One region of the Buttiauxella sp. genome, then DNA from elsewhere that is predicted to be linked to it. Evidence: predicted binding sites of a transcription regulator. Region 1 holds the regulator's gene; the other holds the start of a gene.

What was found. Region 1 encodes ArgR, which controls arginine synthesis, uptake and breakdown. Its sites were predicted from a motif close to ANTGAATAAAAATACANT; they were not measured.
Region 2: the regulator ArgR is predicted to act here: its motif matches at 7,994-8,011, upstream of argA (amino-acid N-acetyltransferase).

What each region holds. Positions count from the first base shown of each region.
Region 1 covers NZ_JBAVHX010000006.1:55,264-65,421, reverse strand. The annotation lists gene degS (outer membrane-stress sensor serine endopeptidase DegS) at 1-237, shown strand, start outside; gene mdh (malate dehydrogenase) at 302-1,240, opposite strand; gene argR (transcriptional regulator ArgR) at 1,674-2,144, shown strand; gene yhcN (peroxide/acid stress response protein YhcN) at 2,530-2,793, shown strand; gene yhcN (peroxide/acid stress response protein YhcN) at 2,911-3,177, shown strand; gene WBL83_RS05190 (barstar family protein) at 3,246-3,518, opposite strand; gene WBL83_RS05185 (NAD-dependent succinate-semialdehyde dehydrogenase) at 3,560-5,014, opposite strand; gene aaeB (p-hydroxybenzoic acid efflux pump subunit AaeB) at 5,220-7,181, opposite strand; gene aaeA (p-hydroxybenzoic acid efflux pump subunit AaeA) at 7,194-8,105, opposite strand; gene aaeX (p-hydroxybenzoic acid efflux pump operon protein AaeX) at 8,134-8,337, opposite strand; gene aaeR (HTH-type transcriptional activator AaeR) at 8,497-9,444, shown strand; gene tldD (metalloprotease TldD) at 9,461-10,158, opposite strand, start outside.
Region 2 covers NZ_JBAVHX010000008.1:202,327-212,484, forward strand. The annotation lists gene ptrA (pitrilysin) at 1-834, shown strand, start outside; gene recB (exodeoxyribonuclease V subunit beta) at 1,110-4,670, shown strand; gene recD (exodeoxyribonuclease V subunit alpha) at 4,667-6,502, shown strand; gene argA (amino-acid N-acetyltransferase) at 6,630-7,961, opposite strand; gene amiC (N-acetylmuramoyl-L-alanine amidase AmiC) at 8,196-9,452, shown strand; tRNA gene WBL83_RS06285 (tRNA-Met) at 9,595-9,671, opposite strand; tRNA gene WBL83_RS06290 (tRNA-Met) at 9,734-9,810, opposite strand; tRNA gene WBL83_RS06295 (tRNA-Met) at 9,873-9,949, opposite strand; gene mltA (murein transglycosylase A) at 10,157-10,158, shown strand, end outside.

The sequences.
Region 1 (10,158 bases):
CAAATTCAGGGGATTATCGTCAACGAAGTGACACCTGACGGTCCGGCGGCAAAAGCAGGCCTGTTGGTTAACGACGTGATTATCTCGGTGAACCATAAACCGGCAATCTCGGCTCTGGGCACCATGGACCAGGTCGCGGAGATTCGTCCAGGTTCTGTCATTCCAGTCGAGGTCATGCGTGAAGATAAGAAGCTGACGCTGCAAGTGACCATTCAGGAATATCCCGCCACCAACTAATAAAGTTCAGGCGAAAAAAAACCGGAATATCAATTCCGGTTTTTTTATCTCTTAAGCTCAGGGTTTACTTGTTAACAAACTCTTCGCCAAGGGTAATATCTTTCTTCAGAGTATCCAGCATCCCTTCCAGCGCCTGGTGCTCAAAAGCACTCAGTTTGCCGTAGGATTTGTGCTCTGCGATACCGTTTTTGCCCAGCAGCAGTGGCTGAGAGAAGAAACGCGCGTGCTCGCCATTGCCTTCAACGTAAGCACATTCAACAACATTGCTTTCGCCTTGCAGTGCGCGAACCAGTGACAGACCGAAACGTGCCGCAGCCTGACCCATGGACAGGGTTGCCGATCCGCCACCCGCTTTCGCTTCTACAACTTCGGTACCCGCATTTTGGATACGCTTAGTCAGGTCAGCAACTTCTTGCTCGGTAAAGCTCACACCTGGGATCTGAGACAGCAGTGGCAGAATAGTCACACCAGAGTGGCCGCCAATCACAGGAACTTCGATTTCAGTCGGCTGTTTACCTTTCAGTTCCGCAACAAAGGTGTTGGAGCGGATGATGTCCAGTGTAGTCACGCCAAACAGTTTGTTCTTGTCGTAAACACCTGCTTTTTTCAGCACTTCCGCAGCAATCGCCACGGTGGTATTCACTGGGTTAGTGATGATACCGATACAGGCTTTCGGGCAAGTTTGAGCAATCTGCTGAACCAGATTTTTCACGATTCCCGCGTTGACGTTAAACAGATCTGAACGGTCCATACCTGGTTTACGTGCCACACCAGCAGAGATCAGCACCACATCCGCACCAACCAGTGCAGGTGTTGCATCTTCACCGCAGAAACCTTTAATTTTCACATCAGTAGGGATATGACTCAGATCGACTGCAACACCCGGGGTTACCGGTGCAATATCATACAGGGAGAGTTCTGAACCTGAAGGCAGTTGGGTCTTGAGTAGAAGGGCGAGCGCCTGGCCAATACCGCCTGCTGCGCCGAGGACTGCAACTTTCATCCTAAACTCCTTATTATGGTTAGCAAATAGGTGCCGTAACTCCATGCGGTGGCGACCATAATCCAGAGAAGGGGTAATTACAATCTTCCCGCTAAAGGATTGCGAAGTTAAGCAAACCTGAAACGTTACTGCTGCATTTACTCGCCGGGTGGAAACGACGCCTTAGCGCCCGGTCACAACCTGATGTTGTCACATCAACGGCGGTTACATTACCCCTCGCTGCGCAGCAAAACAACATCATTTTGATAACATTTAGTTTACTTACCAACTTATTTTCGAGTCGTGACGAAGGCATGTTTCTCGATAACAAAATTTGATAATATTCGCCCCTTTCATAACATTATTTCAGGCTTTCACCCTGCCAATAATTTGCATAAAAATTCATTTAAATGCATAGTAATGTTATCTTCGTTAACCTGAATATGGGTGACATATGCGTATTTCCTCAAAACAAGAAGAATTAGTCAAAGCATTCAAAGCATTACTGAAAGAAGAAAAATTCAGTTCTCAAGGCGAGATTGTTCATGCTTTGCAAAATGACGGCTTTGAAAACATCAACCAATCCAAAGTCTCTCGTATGTTGACTAAGTTTGGCGCGGTACGTACCCGCAATGCCAAAATGGAGATGGTGTACTGCTTACCAGCCGAGCTTGGCGTGCCAACAACATCCAGCCCGCTGAAGAATCTGGTACTGGATATTGATTACAATGATGCCGTGGTGGTTATCCACACAAGCCCTGGTGCGGCACAGTTAATTGCACGACTGCTTGATTCTTTAGGTAAAGCCGAAGGGATCCTGGGTACCATTGCCGGGGATGACACCATCTTTACTACCCCTGCGAAGGACTTCACCGTTAAAGAATTGTATGAAGCGATTCTGGTGCTGTTCGAACAAGAGCTGTAAGCGTTGCTATTACGTTCCCGTTACTATTAAACGGCGGGAACAACATCTTTTTAACAAACTCCCCTTCGCCATCCTTCTGCTGTAAACCTCAGTCAAAACGCATTAACCCACTCTAAAATGACTTCCACTCAGCCTGTTACGTGATGAAGCGCACAAAAAGTCAAAGTCCAATATCTCATTGTTTTTACTTATTTTTAACAAAATAACAGCAATAAAAGACTCATTTTAATAACTTTACGTAATATAAAAAGCCTCCATTATTGTAAAGTTTCATAGGGAATAGTTAGCGTGGTATTAATTTTCCCAGTTATTAGTGTATACTTGATTTTGTGATGAGGGTCACGGAATGAAGACCCCGATAAAAGAATACGACGAGGTGAAAATTATGAACATGAAATCAACTTTAGTTACCGCAAGCCTGCTCTCAATGCTGTCATTTGGCGCTTTCGCTGCAACTTCAATTAATGCAGACCAGGCGCAAGACCGTCAGGCGATGGGTTCAATCTCTGTAAGTCAGGTAGGTAGTGCACCAATGGATATGCACCAAATGCTCAATGAAAAAGCTGAACAGAAAGGTGCTTCTTCATACCGCATCATCGAAGCCCGCACTGGCGACCAATGGCACGCAACAGCTGAGCTGTACAAGTAACAACAAGCAGCCATAAGCAGATGCAATAAAAGAGTTATCTAAACCGACGACCCCAAGAACAATAAATGCAGTTAAGCCCTTCCGGTCGTTGATATAAACCCTTCAGGAGTAAAGATTATGAAAACCAAATTAACTATCGCAGCACTGAGCCTCTTTTCCGTTATCTCTTTCGGCGCTAACGCAGCTGCACATCAGATAGACAGTGAACAAGCACAGAATATGCAGTCTATGGGTACTATTTCCGTAAGCCAGGTAGGTAGTGCACCAATGGATATGCGTCAGGAATTATCACAGAAAGCGAGTAAAGAAGGTGCTTCCGCTTATCGCGTTATCGAAGCACGTTCTGGCGATACATGGCACGCCACCGCTGAACTGTATAAATAAACCCTCGTCGTCTAACCCGACGACTTTGCCCCCGTTCGCGGGGGCTTTTTTATGCCTTGAAATCGGGATTAGCCACGTACGTTAAAACGCAACTGCCCTTCCAGCTCCTCTTCTGCTTCATCAAAAAGCAAAATTAAAGCCCCGTAACGTCGCCTTTGCATCTCTGGCAGATTAACAAATTCAATCTCCGCCGGGAGCGGTAGTAGCCCCCCGACAACGACATCCCACAGACTATCGAGATCGTGAACCTGTTTTTTCTCTAGTCGAAATTCCTGGATAAAGTGACGATAGAATCCCGGCTGATCTTCTATCTGACTAAAATCAAAGGTGTATTTTTTCATTGCTTGCCACCTTAACCAGAACGGTCTTATCTTCGGAGCTGTTACAGCCCGCCAATATGCAAGGTTTTGACTTCCAGAAACTCATCCAGACCCAGCACTGAACCTTCTCGTCCCAGACCAGACTCTTTTACGCCGCCAAACGGCCCCAGTTCAGTCGATACCGCGCATTCATTAATACCAATCATCCCACTCTCAAGCGCCTGGGAGACGCGGAATACACGCGCCAGATTTTGAGTATAGAAGTACGCCGCCAAACCAAATGGCGTGTTATTGGCACGCTCAATGACTTCCTCTTCCGTTTTAAAGCTGAAGCAGGCAGCGAGCGGACCAAAGGTTTCTTCTTGCGCCAGTTTCATATCATCACTGGCATCGACAATCACCGTTGGCTGCCAGAAGTTGCCTCCCAACTCATGGCTCTTACCGCCCACCAGCACTTTGCCGCCCTTCGCTTGCGCATCTTCAATATGCTCACGGACTTTATCTACGGCAGATTTTTCAATGAGTGGCCCGACAACGACCCCTTCTTCCAGGCCGTTGCCCACCTTCAGCGCGTTAACAGCCTGCGCCAATTTATTGACGAAGGTGTCATAAACGCCTTCCTGAATGAAGAAGCGGTTCACGCTCACGCAAACCTGGCCTGCATTGCGGAATTTGTTCGCGATAGCCCCTTTCACCGCTTCGTCGATGTCAGCGTCATCAAAGACGATATACGGCGCGTTACCACCCAACTCCATCGACACTTTTTTCATGGTTTCCGCGGCGTTTCGCACCAATGTTTTGCCGACTGCCGTAGAACCAGTAAACGAAATCTTACGCACCGCATGACTTGCCATAATCGCATCACTGATTTCCTGCGTATTACCGGCTACGGCATTGAGCACGCCATCGGGTACACCGGCCTTTTTTGCCAGTGCCAGTAAAGCAAAGGCAGACAGCGGCGTGTTGTTTGCTGGTTTAATCACGCCAGTACAGCCCGCAGCCAGTGCCGGGCCGAGTTTGCGGGTCAACATCGCCATCGGGAAATTCCACGGCGTAATGGCCGCGACCACACCGACAGGTTCCCGGGTTGCCAGAATGCGTGAGCCAGGTTTTGCAGGAGGGATGATTTCACCGTTGGCCCGTTTGGCCTGTTCGGCGAACCACTGAATGAAACTTGCAGCGTACTCGACTTCACCTTCCGCTTCTTTCAGCGGCTTGCCTTGTTCGGTGGTCATCAAGCGCCCGAGCCAGGCTTTGTTCTCAATAATCAGCTGAAACCAGCGATAGAGAATGGTTGAGCGTTCTTTGGCCGTTTTTGCACGCCACGCAGGGAAAGCTTTGGCGGCGGCGGTTATAGCCTCTTCGGTTTCCTTCTTGCCTGCTTTTGCAACTTTAGCGACAACTTCCCCCGTGGCAGGATTAAGCACGTCGAAGGTTTCGCTCAGCTTGTGCCATTCGCCATTAACCAGATAACCGGTGTTAAATAATTCACTATCCTGGAGTGCCTGATTCGTCATAATTTTCTCCCGTTAAAAATTGCGCATTGAAGATACCCAAAATAATTCGAGTGGCAGGAAGGCGGCAAGTGAGTGAATCCCGATGAGCTTACTCTGGTAAGTGATTCGGGTGAGCAAACGCAGCCAAGGCATCTGCCACTTGAAGTATGACGGGTATAAGTATAGATACAAAAAAGCCGACGTTGGGCGTCGGCTTCGGTTCGGGTCAGGCATCTATCAAGGCATGCTGGTATTTATGCAGCACATCTGCCAGTCGTTTCACCGGTTCGGTGACTTGTAACGGCGCCTCCCAGATACGCAACTTCTCTTGATAAATATCCAGCTCACTTAATAACTGCTCAAAGTAACGTCGCTTTTTATCATCACTGGTTGCTGACGTCAGCTTATCTGCGGTGTTTCTCAACTGGCGATGGAATGCAGAGAGATCGGTATTCACCGGTATTGGTGCATCACGCAGTCGCTGGTGAGCAATAATCAATGTCAACGCCAGGCGATAGCGAGCGATATCTCCCGGGAACATATTGAGCAGCAAGAAAAGTTGCTGATAAAGCGCCGGCAGATGGTTCTCTTTGCGGCGTGCATTATTGGTTGTCAGCGCGGAAACGGCTGCAGAAACAAACTGGTTCAGCAAGGTGCGGCCGGTACGCTCCTTGGAGTTATCACGAATAAGCAAGATAACCATCATCGCCACGAAACAGCCGACAATTTGCCCCAACGCGCTATCCAAAAACGAGCTGAAATGAAACGTCATCGGGTTATCCAGCACAATCACGTTGATGGTTCCGGCAAGCGCCCCCATCGAACCGAGACGTCGTTTCTGGACTTCTATCCCTATAAAGAAGCCTAGCAACGCAAGACTGATGCACAGTAACAACATGCTTTGCTGAGTCGAAGGCAAGATCACTAAGAAGTAGAATGCCCCTAATGGAAGCGCGACTAACATGCCGTATAAAAAGTCGAGGGAGACCATGCGCGGATTGGGTAAACGCATCGCCAACGACGTGACGACGGCAATCATCACCATTGCGCCACTGCCGGATGTCCAACCCGTCCATAACCAGAACAAGCAGCCAAGCACGCAGGAAATGGTCGTACGCCAGAAGTTAATCATCGCGTGATGCCCTTCCGCAGACTGCACTTTGATAACCACTTCCTGGTTTAAAACGTCCTCTTCAATCGAGCTAATACGCGTGTTACTGATGACTCCGCGTTTTAGCAACAGATAGCGGCTGAGCGCACCAACCCAACTGCTGATGGTGGCAGGAGTATTTTTATCGCCGGTATAAGAAATGGCTCGGCGGATAACTTTCACCTGCTTATGCACATCAGCAGCGGTTTCAACAGGCATCTCAAACAGCATGCGGAATTGCGCGGTCATATATTCCGGGCGCGTGTTTTGAATCAGGAATGTTTCGCACGCCTGGGTGATAAGTGTCAGCGACAGAGCGTTGATCGCTTTCAGTCGGCGGTTTGCACGACTCCAGCGGGAAGATTCAATTTTGAGATTCCCGCGCATCCCTTCCAAAGCGGTCGTACGACGTACCAGCCCGCTCCAGGCTTTATCAACTTCCTCTTTATCACCATGCGCAATACACAGCTGCATCAGCCGGTAGTGATCCACCAGCAGGTTATCGAGCTCGCGGTCGATTTCTTGCTTAATAGAACGCGGGGAAAACAGTAAGTCGGCAAGGATCGCACAAACAATACCAATCACAATCTCACTACAGCGCTCAACGGCAAACTGAGGGGCGACAAGAGGGTTGGCCTGAATAGTGATGACAATGATTAACGCGGTGTAGCCAGAAAGCCCCCAGGCATAGGAATTTTCAACTTTGACCAGGGAGGAAATCCAGGTACAAAAACCGGCCCAAATACAGCACACCAGTAACATCACAACAGGTGCACGAATCATCGAAGTGATAATGAACAGTGCAGCAAAGCAGCCGATAAACGTCCCGATGATGCGTAGCATCCCGCGATAACGAATCGCCCCTGAATAGGGTTCGCCACCCGCAGCAAACGCCGGGCCTGCGGCGACTATCGCTGCGGTCAGTACCGCCCAGCGCGGGGTTTCCAGTTGGAAATGGAAACCCACAAACACCGCCAACACAATGGCGAATGCCAGCTTGAAGGCAAAGCGTAAATGTAATCGCGAGATAAAATACATATCGACCTACGCTTAACCGAACTCACGCAGACGATGCATGAATTTAATGAATACCGAGTCATGGTTAATATCCCGGTCTTTATCGCCGGTTACGACGACGGTGGCCGTTGTCCCTGCCGGGAAGATATTCGCCTGTTGCTCATCAAGACGAATACGCACTGGCACACGCTGCGCCAGACGCACCCACTCAAGATTGGAATCAACCGTCGCCATCCCTTTGGTATCCCGGGTGCTGCTGGCATTGGTTACGCCGGCAGAAATACTGTCGACCGTCCCGCGTAATACGCGGTTACTGCCAAGCGGAGTGATTTGAACCCGATAGCCTGGACGAATACCGTCAAGCTTGGTTTCTTCCATGTAAGCCAGAATGTAGAAAGTCCCGCGTTTGACCAGCGCAACAGCGGTGGAACCGCGGGTAATAAACTCACCCGTATACACATTCAGGTTGGTGACCCAACCCTCTGCTGGCGCACGTATAGTAGTACGTTGCAGATCCAGTTGGGCTAAATCTCGTGTCGCTTCAGCCTTGGATAACTGATGCAAAACGGTCTGCAACAGGTTGTTCGACTGGTCAATTTCTTCGCGCGACATCGCCTGCGTCCCCAACGAATTGCGGCGCCCGGCTTCACGACGTTTTTCTCCCGCTAAAGCCTGGTAATAGGCAACGTCTGCTTGTGCCTGCTCCAGCGCCTTCTGGTAACGGGGTTGGTCAATGGTGAATAAAACCTGATCCTTCTTTACCAGTTGGTTGTCATGGACCTTCACATCGGTAATTAAACCGGACACGTCGGGTGCGATCGCGACAACATCAGCGGTAAAACGGGCGTCGCGTGTCCATGGGGATTCGGTATAAAACACCCAGGCACGGAAGATAGCGATGAAAGCCAGCAGCACCAGAATCAGCGTGATGGCAGTGCGGGTCATTTTTGTTGTAAGTGCTTTCACATCAACCTCAGACAAACAGGCGCGAGATCAGATAAAACAGGCAGCAATAAAGCGCTGTATTAAATAATGCCGGATGCCAGACAAAATCATAAATCCCCGTCGGAGTCAGCAGACGGCGAACCAACCAGAACAGCGCCAGCGAAAGAATTAGCTCGAAGAATATCGGCGGAAAAGAAAGACCGAAAATCACGATAACGGGAAATAGACTCATGTTAACCTTGAAGAAAATCCAGAATACACAAGCCCTGGCACAGCCAGGAACGCTGCGCTAACAAAAGTTACGGATTGTGTTAGTAATAATATATTAACGTAATTGTTAGCTAGTTATCTATAATCTGTGATCTAAATCACTTTTAAGCCAGAGTTAACAATGGAAAGACTTAAGCGCATGTGGGTTTTTGCCAAAGTTGTCGAACTTGGCTCATTTACCGCCACGGCAAGGCAACTGGAAATGAGCGTATCGTCCATCAGCCAAACCGTTTCCAAGCTTGAAGACGAGTTGCAAGTTAAGCTTTTAAACCGCAGTACGCGCAGCATCGGGCTCACTGAAGCCGGTAAAATCTACTACCTGGGCTGCCGTAAAATGTTACATGAAGCGCAAGAGGTGCACGAACAACTCTACGCCTTCAACAACACCCCCATCGGGACGCTGCGTATTGGCAGTTCTTCAACTATGGCACAAAATGTCCTCGCGTCCATGACCGCCGATATGCTCAAAGAGTATCCTGAGTTAACCGTTAATCTGGTAACTGGCATACCCGCCCCTGATTTGATCGCTGATGGTCTGGACGTGGTGATTCGTGTCGGTGCTTTGCAGGATTCCAGCCTGTTCTCGACACGCCTCGGCTCGATGCCGATGGTGATTTGCGCCGCCAAAAGCTATCTGCAACAAAATGGCACCCCGGAAAAACCCGCCGATCTTGCCAGTCATTCCTGGCTTGAGTACAGCATTCGTCCGCATAATGAATTCGAGTTGATCGCACCTGAAGGGCTTACCACGAAGATGATCCCGCAAGGGCGATTCGTTACCAACGATCCAATGACCTTAAGCCGTTGGCTAAAAGTGGGCGCGGGGATCGCGTATGTCCCATTGATGTGGGTGATCGATGAGATCAATGACGGCACGCTTGAGATCTTACTGCCGCGTTATCAGTCCGATCCGCGTCCGGTCTATGCGTTGTATACAGAGAAAGATAAGTTGCCGCTGAAAGTGCAGGTTTGTATTAACTATCTGACGGAATATTTCGTGAAGGTTTCGCACCTGTATCAAGGGGTACGAGACAAGAAAGGACGTACAAATGAAATCAGCCGGGATTAACCCGGCTGTAAGATTTTTACGCTGTGCCACCAACCGTCAGGTTGTCGACTTTAAGCGTTGGCTGGCCGACACCGACTGGCAAACTCTGCCCTTCTTTGCCACAGACACCAACACCGTTATCCAGCGCCAGGTCGTTACCCACCATCGAAATCTGCTGCATGGTTTCAATACCGGAACCAATCAGCGTGGCGCCTTTCACCGGTGTGGTCACTTTACCATTCTCGATGAGATACGCTTCCGACGTGGAGAACACAAACTTGCCGGAGGTGATATCCACTTGCCCGCCACCAAAGTTCGGCGCGTAGATCCCGTATTCAACAGATTCGATAATCTCTTGCGGCGTTGATTTGCCCGCCAGCATATAGGTGTTGGTCATGCGCGGCATTGGCAGGTGCGCGTAAGATTCGCGACGGCCATTACCGGTTGGCGCAACGCCCATCAAACGGGCATTGAGTTTGTCCTGCATGTAGCCTTTCAGCACGCCGTTTTCGATCAGCACGTTGTATTGGCCCGGAACGCCTTCATCGTCAATTGCAACAGAGCCACGGCGGTTCGCCATGGTGCCATCATCGACGACAGTACAAAGTTCAGAGGCAACCAACTGGCCCATCTGGCCGCTAAATACGGATGTACCACGGCGATTAAAATCACCTTCCAGACCGTGACCTACCGCTTCATGTAACAGCACACCAGGCCAACCTGCGCCCAGCACCA
Region 2 (10,158 bases), on a different contig from region 1:
TTACAAGATGTGCTGAGTTACCGTGACGTGTTAAAAAACAATGCTAAACCTGAGTTTTTGGTGCTGGGTAATATGTCTCCTCAGCAGGCAAAAGATCTGGCGCATAATGTACAAAGCCAGCTTGGTACACAGGGCAATGAATGGTGCCGTAATAAAGATGTTCTGGTTGATAAACAACAGTTAGCGATGTTCGAAAAAACCGGCAGCAGTACGGACTCAGCCCTGGCAGCGGTTTATGTGCCGAAAGGTTTTGATGAAACCGTGAGTACCGCTTACAGCTCAATGTTAGGGCAAATTATCCAGCCGTGGTTCTACAACCAGTTACGTACTCAAGAGCAACTGGGTTATGCGGTATTTGCCTTCCCGATGTCGGTTGGGCGTCAGTGGGGGATTGGTTTCTTGCTGCAAAGCAACGATAAACAACCGGCCTATCTGTATGAACGCTTTAAGGCGTTCTACCCGACGGCTGAGCAAAAGCTTCGTAGCATGAGTGCAGAAGATTTTGCACAAATGCAGCAGGGGATGATCAGTGAAATTATGCAGGCGCCACAAACCTTGTCCCAGGAAGCTTCGCAGCTGAGCAAAGATTTCGATCGCGGAAACCTGGACTTTGATTCACGTGCTAAAGTCGTTGCCGAAATTAAAAAGCTGACGCCGCAAAAACTGGCTGATTTCTTCCATCAGGCTGTGATTGAACCGCAAGGAATGGCCGTTCTGTCGCAGGTTTCTGGTAGCAACAATGGCAAGGTTGACTACGCCGCGCCAGATGGGTGGAAAACCTGGAAGGAAGTCAGCGGTCTGCAACAATCGTTGCCGCTCGTAGATTCAAAGTGATAGCGCCAGTACACCTGCAACCGGGATATAACTGATTTATAGCCAATGGATCTCGAGTTGCAGGAAGGCGGCAAACGAGGGAATCCCGATGAGCTTACACAGGTAAGTGATTCGGGCGAATGACAGCAGCCAACAAACCTGCAACAAGGATATGGCGGATTTCAAGTTGCAGGAAGGCGGCAAACGAGGGAATCCCGATGAGCTTACACAGGTAAGTGATTCGGGTGAGCGAGAGCAGCCAACGCACCTGCAACTTGAAAGACAAAGGGTAAAAAATGACCGGAACTACGCAGCCTCTTGACCCCCTAAGTTTACCTTTGACAGGGGAGAGGCTGATTGAAGCCTCTGCCGGTACCGGAAAGACATTCACCATCGCAGCACTTTATTTACGCTTGCTGCTTGGGCTGGGAGGTGAAAATGCTCATCCTCGCCCGCTCTCCGTTGAAGAATTACTGGTCGTAACTTTTACTCAGGCAGCGACCGAAGAACTGCGTGGCCGCATTCGTGCCAACATTCATGAATTGCGCATTGCCTGCGTTCGCAACCGAACTGAAAATCCCCTGTTCCAAAGCTTGTTGGCGGAGATCCCCGATCTTCACCAGGCAGCCCGCATTTTGCGCCTTGCAGAACAGCAAATGGATGATGCGGCTATTTTTACCATCCATGGCTTTTGCCAAAGAATGCTCAGCCTGAACGCTTTTGAATCGGGCATGCTGTTTGAACAACAGCTTATAGAAGATGAATCGCTGTTACGCCGCCATGCTTGTGCCGATTTCTGGCGCCGCCATTGTTACCCTCTGCCGAAGCCGATAGCGCAAGTGATGGCCGAGCAATGGGCAGGGCCGGAAGAATTGCTCAGGGATATAAACAGCTGGCTGCAGGGTGAGCAGCCGGTCCTGAAGCAACCGCCTGCAGATGATGAAACGCTGCTCGCTCGCCATCAAAAGATCATTACAGCCATTGAGGATGTGAAAACGCAGTGGTGTGCCTGTGCGGATGATATTGCGCAAATTCTCAGTGAGGCCAAAATTGACCGCCGGAGTTATAGCAGTAAAAACTTACCTAACTGGCTGAATATTGTCGGTACCTGGGCGCAAACAGAAACCACGACTTATAAATTGCCAGAGCAGCTCGAGCGTTTCTCTCAATCGATGTTAGATGAGAAAACCAAAGAAGGTCAACCGCCGCAACACCCTGTTTTCAGAGCGATTAATGCGCTTCTGAGCGAACCGCTAACGCTGCGTGATTTGGTTATCGCCCGCGCAATGGCTGAAATCCGCTACACCGTGCAGCAGGAAAAACGTCGTCGTGGCGAACTGGGTTTCGACGATATGCTGACTCGTCTGGATGAAGCGCTGCATAAACCCGGTGGTGATGCGCTAGCTGCTGCCATTCGTGGCCGTTTCCCAGCGGCGATGATTGATGAATTCCAGGACACCGATCCGCAGCAATATCGAATTTTCAGACGTTTATATATCAATCAGCCTGACACCGCGCTGTTGCTTATCGGTGACCCAAAACAGGCGATTTACGCATTCCGTGGCGCGGATATTTTTACCTATATGAAAGCGCGTCATGAGGTAAGTGCCCACTACACGTTGGATACCAACTGGCGATCATCTCCAGGGATGATAAGCAGCGTCAATACGCTGTTCCAGCAACTGGATAATCCATTCTTATTCCAGCAAATTCCTTTCTTAGCAGTGAAAGCTGCGGCAAAAAATAACGGCCTGCGTTTTACCTTTAAAGGTAAAAGTCAGGCGGCGATGACATTCTGGACACAGTCGGGCGATGGTTGTGGAGTGAGTGATTACCAACAAACTATGGCCATGCAGTGCGCACAGCAGATTCGCGACTGGTTGAGTGCCGGACAGCGCGGCGACGCTTTACTGTGGAAAGGCGAAACATCGCGGCCGGTAAAGTCGTCTGACATTACCATTCTGGTGCGCAGCCGTGGTGAGGCTTCTATTGTGCGCGAAGCCCTGGCGAGCCTGAACATTCCGTCCGTGTATCTTTCAAACCGTGACTCGGTGTTTGCCACGCCGGAAGCGCGAGAAATATTGTGGATTTTGCAGGCGGTGCTGGCACCGGAAATTGAAACCGCACTGCGCAGTGCAGTCGCGACCAGTATGTTGGGTCTTGATGCCCGCATGATTGAAGCACTTAACGAAGATGAAAATGCCTGGGATCAACTGGTCGAAGAGTTTTCAGAATATCGAAATACCTGGCTGCGACGGGGTGTGATGCCGATGCTGCGAGCACTTATTGCCCGCCGCCAGATAGCTGAAAACTTGCTGGCAACACCGGGTGGTGAGCGCCGTCTGACCGATATTCTGCACATCAGTGAACTGCTACAAGAAGAAGCGTCGCAGACTGACAGCGAACATGCTTTGGTCCGATGGTTGGCGCAGCAAGTTGCCGAACCTGACAGCAACGCGTTTAGCCAACAATTACGCCTCGAAAGTGACAGGCATCTGGTACAGGTGGTCACTATTCACAAATCAAAAGGGCTCGAATACCCGCTGGTTTGGCTGCCGTTCATCGCTAACTATCGTGCGCAAAGCAGCGGCTTATACCACGACCGCTCGACATACTCACCGTTGCTGGATTTAAGCGACGACGCGGAGAGTCTAAGCCTCGCAGAAGAAGAGCGTTTGGCGGAAGATTTACGTCTGCTGTATGTCGCTCTGACGCGTTCTATTTGGCATTGCAGTATTGGCGTGGCGCCGTTATTTAAAGGCAACCGTGCCAAAAAAGGGGCCAGCGACCTGCATCTCGGGGCATTGGGTTATCTGCTGCAAAAAGGTGAAGCGAAAGATGCAGCGGGACTACAGTCTTGCTTAACGCAGCTGGCGAGCGAGTCGATAAATATCAAAGAAGCTCATTCTGATGATTTCACCCCATGGCAGCCGGTGAGTGCTGAACTCCCGCAACTGAGCGCCCGGGTGATGAAACGCCAGGTGGCTGATAACTGGCGCGTGACCAGTTATTCTGGTTTGCAACAGCACGGCAGCAGCCTCGCACAGGATTTGTTGCCGCGCCTCGATGTGGATGCCGCAGGCGTGGCTCCCGTACAAAGTGAGTCATTACTTACTCCGCACACCTTCCCGCGTGGGGCCGGACCGGGCACCTTCCTCCATAGCTTATTTGAAGGCATTGATTTTACGCAGCCAGTTAACGATGTCTGGATTGCCGAACAACTGGCGGCACCTGGCTTTGGCGAGGAGTGGCAGCCGATATTAAGCGAATGGCTGAACACCATTTTGCAGGCACCATTAAATGAAACCGGCGTGTCCCTGAGCCAGTTAACACCGAAGGAAAAACAGGTCGAGCTGGAGTTTTATCTGCCGATTGAGAGTGATTTACAGGCCGTGCAACTGGACAAGCTGGTGCGTGAATATGATCCATTATCGTCAGGTTGCCCGCCTTTAAACTTCAAACAAGTCCGCGGCATGCTGAAAGGCTTTATCGACCTGGTGTTCCGCTGGGAAGGGCGTTATTACCTGCTGGATTACAAGTCGAACTGGCTAGGCGAAGACAGCAGCGCTTACACCCAGGAAGCCATGGCGATGGCGATGCAATCTCATCGTTATGACCTTCAATATCAGCTATATACGTTGGCGCTGCACCGCTATTTACGTCATCGCATTGCGGATTATGGCTACCAGACTCACTTCGGCGGTGTTATCTACCTGTTCTTACGCGGCGTTGAATCTAACGGCTCGTCCCAGGGAATATTTGCCACGCGTCCGGATGAACAGTTAATTGCACAAATGGATGCACTTTTTGCGGTGAAAACGACTGTTGCGGAACAAAAGGATGAGGTTGCGCCATGAAAATGTCTGAGCTGTTACAGCAAGCGGTCGAGCAGAAGTTAATGCGATCTCTCGATGCGCAATTCGCCATGATGATTGCCGGTGATGACCAACCTGCCGTGATGCTGGCGGCGGCGCTTGTCAGCCATGATGCTGGTGAAGGCCATGTGTGCCTGCCTCTTTCACGTTTAACGCGCGAATTCTGCTTTGACGGTCGGCAGCCTGATTTGGCGGAACAGTTGTTTGTGCAGGCCAAAGCAGAGTCCGGCTGGCGCGAAGTACTGCAGGCTTCAGAGGCGGTGAGTGAGTACGAAGGTGCCACGCCGTTAAAGCTGATTGGCGAACGGTTGTATCTCAATCGGATGTGGCAAAACGAACTGTTGGTTGCGCAGTTTTTTGGTGAGGAAAATTGCGCGATAGCTCTCGACGAAGCGCAGGTTATCAGCGTTCTCAATCAGCTTTTTGAACCGATGGCGGATACCGACTGGCAAAAAGTGGCGGCTGCTGTCGCGCTAACGCGACGGATTTCGGTGATTTCCGGAGGCCCCGGCACTGGCAAAACGACGACGGTGGCGAAGTTGCTCGCAGCCCTGGTTCAGCTCACCAGTACCACGCCTTTGCGCATTCAACTGGCGGCTCCGACGGGTAAAGCCGCGGCGCGATTAACGGAATCACTGGGTTCAGCGTTACGCCGTTTGCCGCTGGATGATGCGCAGAAAGCCGCACTGCCGAACGACGCCTGCACCTTGCACCGTTTATTGGGCGCACAACCAAATAGCCAGCGCCTGCGTTATCACGCCGGAAATCCGTTGCATCTTGATGTGCTGGTGGTGGATGAAGCCTCAATGGTCGACTTACCGATGATGGCTAAGTTGATTAACGCCTTGCCGCCACATGCGCGGGTTATTTTCCTCGGGGATCGCGATCAACTGGCATCCGTGGAAGCAGGTGCGGTACTGGGGGATATTTGCTACTACGTTACACATGGCTATCCACCTGTAAGAGCGGCGGAGTTAAGTCGACTGACCGGCTACTCACTGCCTGCAGGGGAGGGAAGCCTGGCGAGCGTGCTGCGCGATGGGCTCTGTTTGCTGCAAAAAAGCTACCGCTTTGATAGCAAGTCCGGTATCGGGCAATTGGCATTTGCCGTCAACGCCAGCGATGTGAAACAGGCCAAAGAGGTCTTTTCCAAAGGCTTTGGCGATATTTCAAAGCAGCCACTGCGTGAGACTGAAGATTACGCGTTGATGATTGCCGATGCGGTGGAAGGATATCGGCCATATCTGGAGCTCATACGCCAAAATGCAGAACCCGCCGCGATCCTTGACGCCTTCGGGCGCTATCAGTTGTTATGCGCACTGCGAGATGGCCCGTTTGGTGTTAGTGGTCTGAATAACCGCATCGAGCAGGCGCTGGTTCAAAAACGATTGATTGAGCGACCAAACCCGACGGTCTCGCGATGGTATAACGGCAGACCAATAATGATTTCCCGTAACGACAGTTCGCTGGGATTGTTCAACGGGGATATTGGTATTGCGTTGGATAGAGGTGAGGGGCTGCGCGTCTGGTTCCCGATGCCTGATGGCACCATCAAGTCTGTACAACCGAGTCGTTTACCCGGGCATGACACCGCCTATGCGATGACAGTGCATAAATCCCAGGGCTCGGAATTTGAGCATGCGGCTCTGGTTCTGCCAAATCAATATACGGCTGTAGTGACGCGCGAACTGGTTTATACCGCGATCACACGTGCTCGCAGTCAGTTGTCTTTATATGCCGATGATCGAGTACTGGAAAAGGCGATAACCACGAAAACGGAGCGACGTAGCGGGTTAATGGAAAGTTTTAACTAGCCCCAAAGGTGCAACCAGGGTCGATGAACGGGTTTTGTAGGGTGGATAAGCGAAGCGTCATCCACCAATTTTAGCCAGTATTGTCGGATGACGCTTCGCTTATCCGACCTACGAAGGGAGTTTGAGATTACGCTAAATCTGCCATCAGCACTTTTGAGCGGCGCTGATAGTTGTACATCTCTTTTTTGCTTTCTGGCAGCAGCTCGACATCGACCGGCATAAAGCCACGTTCCTGGAACCAGTGAATGCTACGAGTGGTCAGGACAAACAGCTTACTGAGCCCCATCTGCCGGGCCTGGGTGGCAATGCGTTGCAGCAAGACTTCACCGCGTGATGAACTGCGATAATCAGGATGCACCGCAACACAGGCCATTTCACCAATCCCTTCTTCCTGGAACGGATAGAGTGCTGCACAAGCGATGGTCAGATTGTCGCGCTGGATAATGGTGAACTTATCGATCTCCATCTCCAGTTGCTCGCGCGAGCGACGCACCAGAATCCCTTGCTGCTCCAGCGGACGAATGAGTTCCAGAATGCCGCCGATATCGTTAATCGTCGCGCGGCGAATTTGCTCCGCACTCTCCATCACGATTTGCGTACCGATACCATCTCGAGAGAACAACTCCTGCAATAGCGCACCATCTTCTTGATAGCTGATCAAATGGCTACGCCGCACGCCGCTACGGCAGGCTTTAACTGCGCCGCGCAGAAAACGCACGGTGCCAGAATGGTAATCACCGGCTTCTTCCAGCTCTTCAATGCGTTTTTGTGCATCGTTAGGGAAGAGTTCTGACACGATATTGCCGTTATCGTCGATAACGCCCTGTGAAGAGCAGAAACCAATCATTTTTTCGGCTTTGAGTTTGACGGCCAGTTGCGTGGCAATTTCTTCAGAGGTGAGATTGAAGCTTTCACCTGTGACGGAAACAGCAACCGGGCCCATCAAGACAATCGCCCCGTTATCCAGCTGGCGATGAATGGCTTCTTCGTCGATACGACGAACACGACCACTGTGGCAATAATCCACACCATCATCCACGCCCAACGGCTGCGCGATAATAAAGTTACCGCTGACGACGTTGATATGCGCCCCTTGCAACGGAGTGTTGCCAAGGCTCATGGACAAACGTGCAGTAATATCCAGCTGTAATAAACCGGCGGCCTGTTTAACCAGCTCCAGGGTTTTTGCATCGGTGACACGCGTATGTTTGTGATAGAGAGGTTCATGATTATGCGAAGCCAGATTGGCATCAATCTGCGGGCGCGCGCCATACACTACCACCAGACGAATCCCCAGGCTGTGCAACAGCCCAATATCGTTAACGATACTGGAAAAGTTCTCGTGTTCAATGGCTTCGCCGCCAAGCATAATGACAAACGTTTTTCCCCGATGGGCATTTATATAGGGAACAGAATGGCGGAATCCCTGTACCAGTTCGGTTCTACGTTCCTTCACCACGGCAAGCCCTCATTGCATGATTATTCGTAATTTCTGTATTTTTATTCTTTTATTGCTCCAGGTGCAAGCAGCAATTGCCACAAAGCAGAAATTTCTGTGTCCCTGTCGCCAGGTACTTGATTGCGAATGTTTACCCTTTTATGAGTGACAGCCTCAGCCTGATTCGCTAAAGTTTTCGGCTCAAAAAATAAAATTGGTTATTCGGTTCACGGAAACACACCGCTCAGGAGAGCTATGTCAGATTCCCGTTCATTAATTAGTCGTCGCCGTTTACTAAAGGGCGTAGGCGCTATGTGGCTACTCAGTGTAAGCCAGGTTGGCTTTGCAGCCTCAAGCCTGGTGGTTGCGGTACGTGTCTGGCCCGCATCGTCTTACACCCGAGTCACGCTGGAATCGAACCGGGAGCTTAAATACCGACAGTTTGCATTAAGCAATCCTGACAGGGTGGTTGTCGACATAGAAGGTGTGAATTTAAATTCAGTATTGAAAGGCATCGGTGGTCAGATTCGTGGTGACGATCCTTTCATTAAGTCGGCGCGTGTGGGTCAGTTTGATCCGCAAACGGTGCGCATGGTTTTCGAGCTTAAGCAGAACGTCACGCCACATCTGTTTGCCCTGGCTCCGGTTGCTGAATTCAAAGAACGTCTGGTGATGGATCTCTATCCGGCCAATATGAACAGCGAGCAAGATCCGCTGCTGGCCTTGTTGGAAGATTATAACAACGGAAAGTTGGACAAAGACACGCCTTCATCCCCGGAACAAGGGCCGAAACCGGGTAAAGCAGGGCGCGACAGACCGATTGTCATCATGTTAGATCCTGGCCACGGCGGGGAAGATCCCGGTGCGATTGGGCCGAACAAGACGCGTGAAAAAGACATTGTGTTGCAAATCGCCCGTCGTCTGAAAGCGCTGATTGATAAAGAAGCGAACATGAAAGCCTATATGACGCGCAACGAGGATGTGTTTATCCCGTTAAAAGTCAGGGTGGCAAAAGCGCAGAAGCAACGTGCTGATTTGTTTGTTTCTATTCATGCGGATGCCTTTACTTCGGGTGCGGCGCGTGGCTCTTCAGTTTTTGCGCTCTCAACCAAAGGTGCGACCAGTACCGCTGCAAAATTCCTTGCCCAAACTCAGAACGCCGCCGACTTAATCGGTGGGGTGAATAAGAGCGGCGACCGCTATCTCGACCATACAATGTTCGATATGGTCCAGTCATTGACCATCAACGATAGCCTGAAATTCGGCAAAGAAGTGCTAACCCGATTAGGACGCGTCAATAAACTGCATAAAAACAGCGTCGATCAGGCGGGGTTTGCAGTGTTGAAAGCGCCAGATATTCCATCGATTTTGGTGGAAACGGCATTCTTAAGTAACGTTGAAGAAGAGCGAAAGCTGCGTACCGCGACTTTCCAGCAGGAAGTGGCAGAGTCGATTCTGGCAGGTATTCGGGCTTATTTTGCGGATAGTTCGCGCTTAGCACGACGCGGTTAGGTTAGAGCCTGTTTATTGTCGGATGACGCTTGCGCTTATCCGACAATAAACAGCATTTCGTGGGGGATAAGCGTAAGCGTCATCCACCCAATAACGCGAATTTCAGATACAAAAAAAGCACCTGTAAAGGTGCTTTAAATGTTGGTTGCGGGGGCCGGATTTGAACCGACGACCTTCGGGTTATGAGCCCGACGAGCTACCAGGCTGCTCCACCCCGCGTCCGTAAACTTCTTTGGTACCCAAATGATTTTCATCATTGCGCGAATAATCAGCGACTTAGTTGGTTGCGGGGGCCAGATTTGAACTGACGACCTTCGGGTTATGAGCCCGACGAGCTACCAGGCTGCTCCACCCCGCGTCCGTATAACTATTTTCTGCTAATGATTTTCATCACCGCGCTACTATCAGCGACTTTTTAATTGGTTGCGGGGGCCAGATTTGAACTGACGACCTTCGGGTTATGAGCCCGACGAGCTACCAGGCTGCTCCACCCCGCGTCCGTGGAAGCGCACTATACTCTGCTCGGCTTTTGATGCAACCCTTTTTTTAAAAAATACCCGATTTGTCTCATCTAATTGATAATAATTTAATTTAAGGTCAAATAGTGAACACATCTGGCTGCCAGGCGGCGCAACTCGTTTAATTCTTGCTGTGTGTTTGCTATCTTCCCGTGCGTGAAGCGGCATAAACAGGGCGAGGAAGTGAT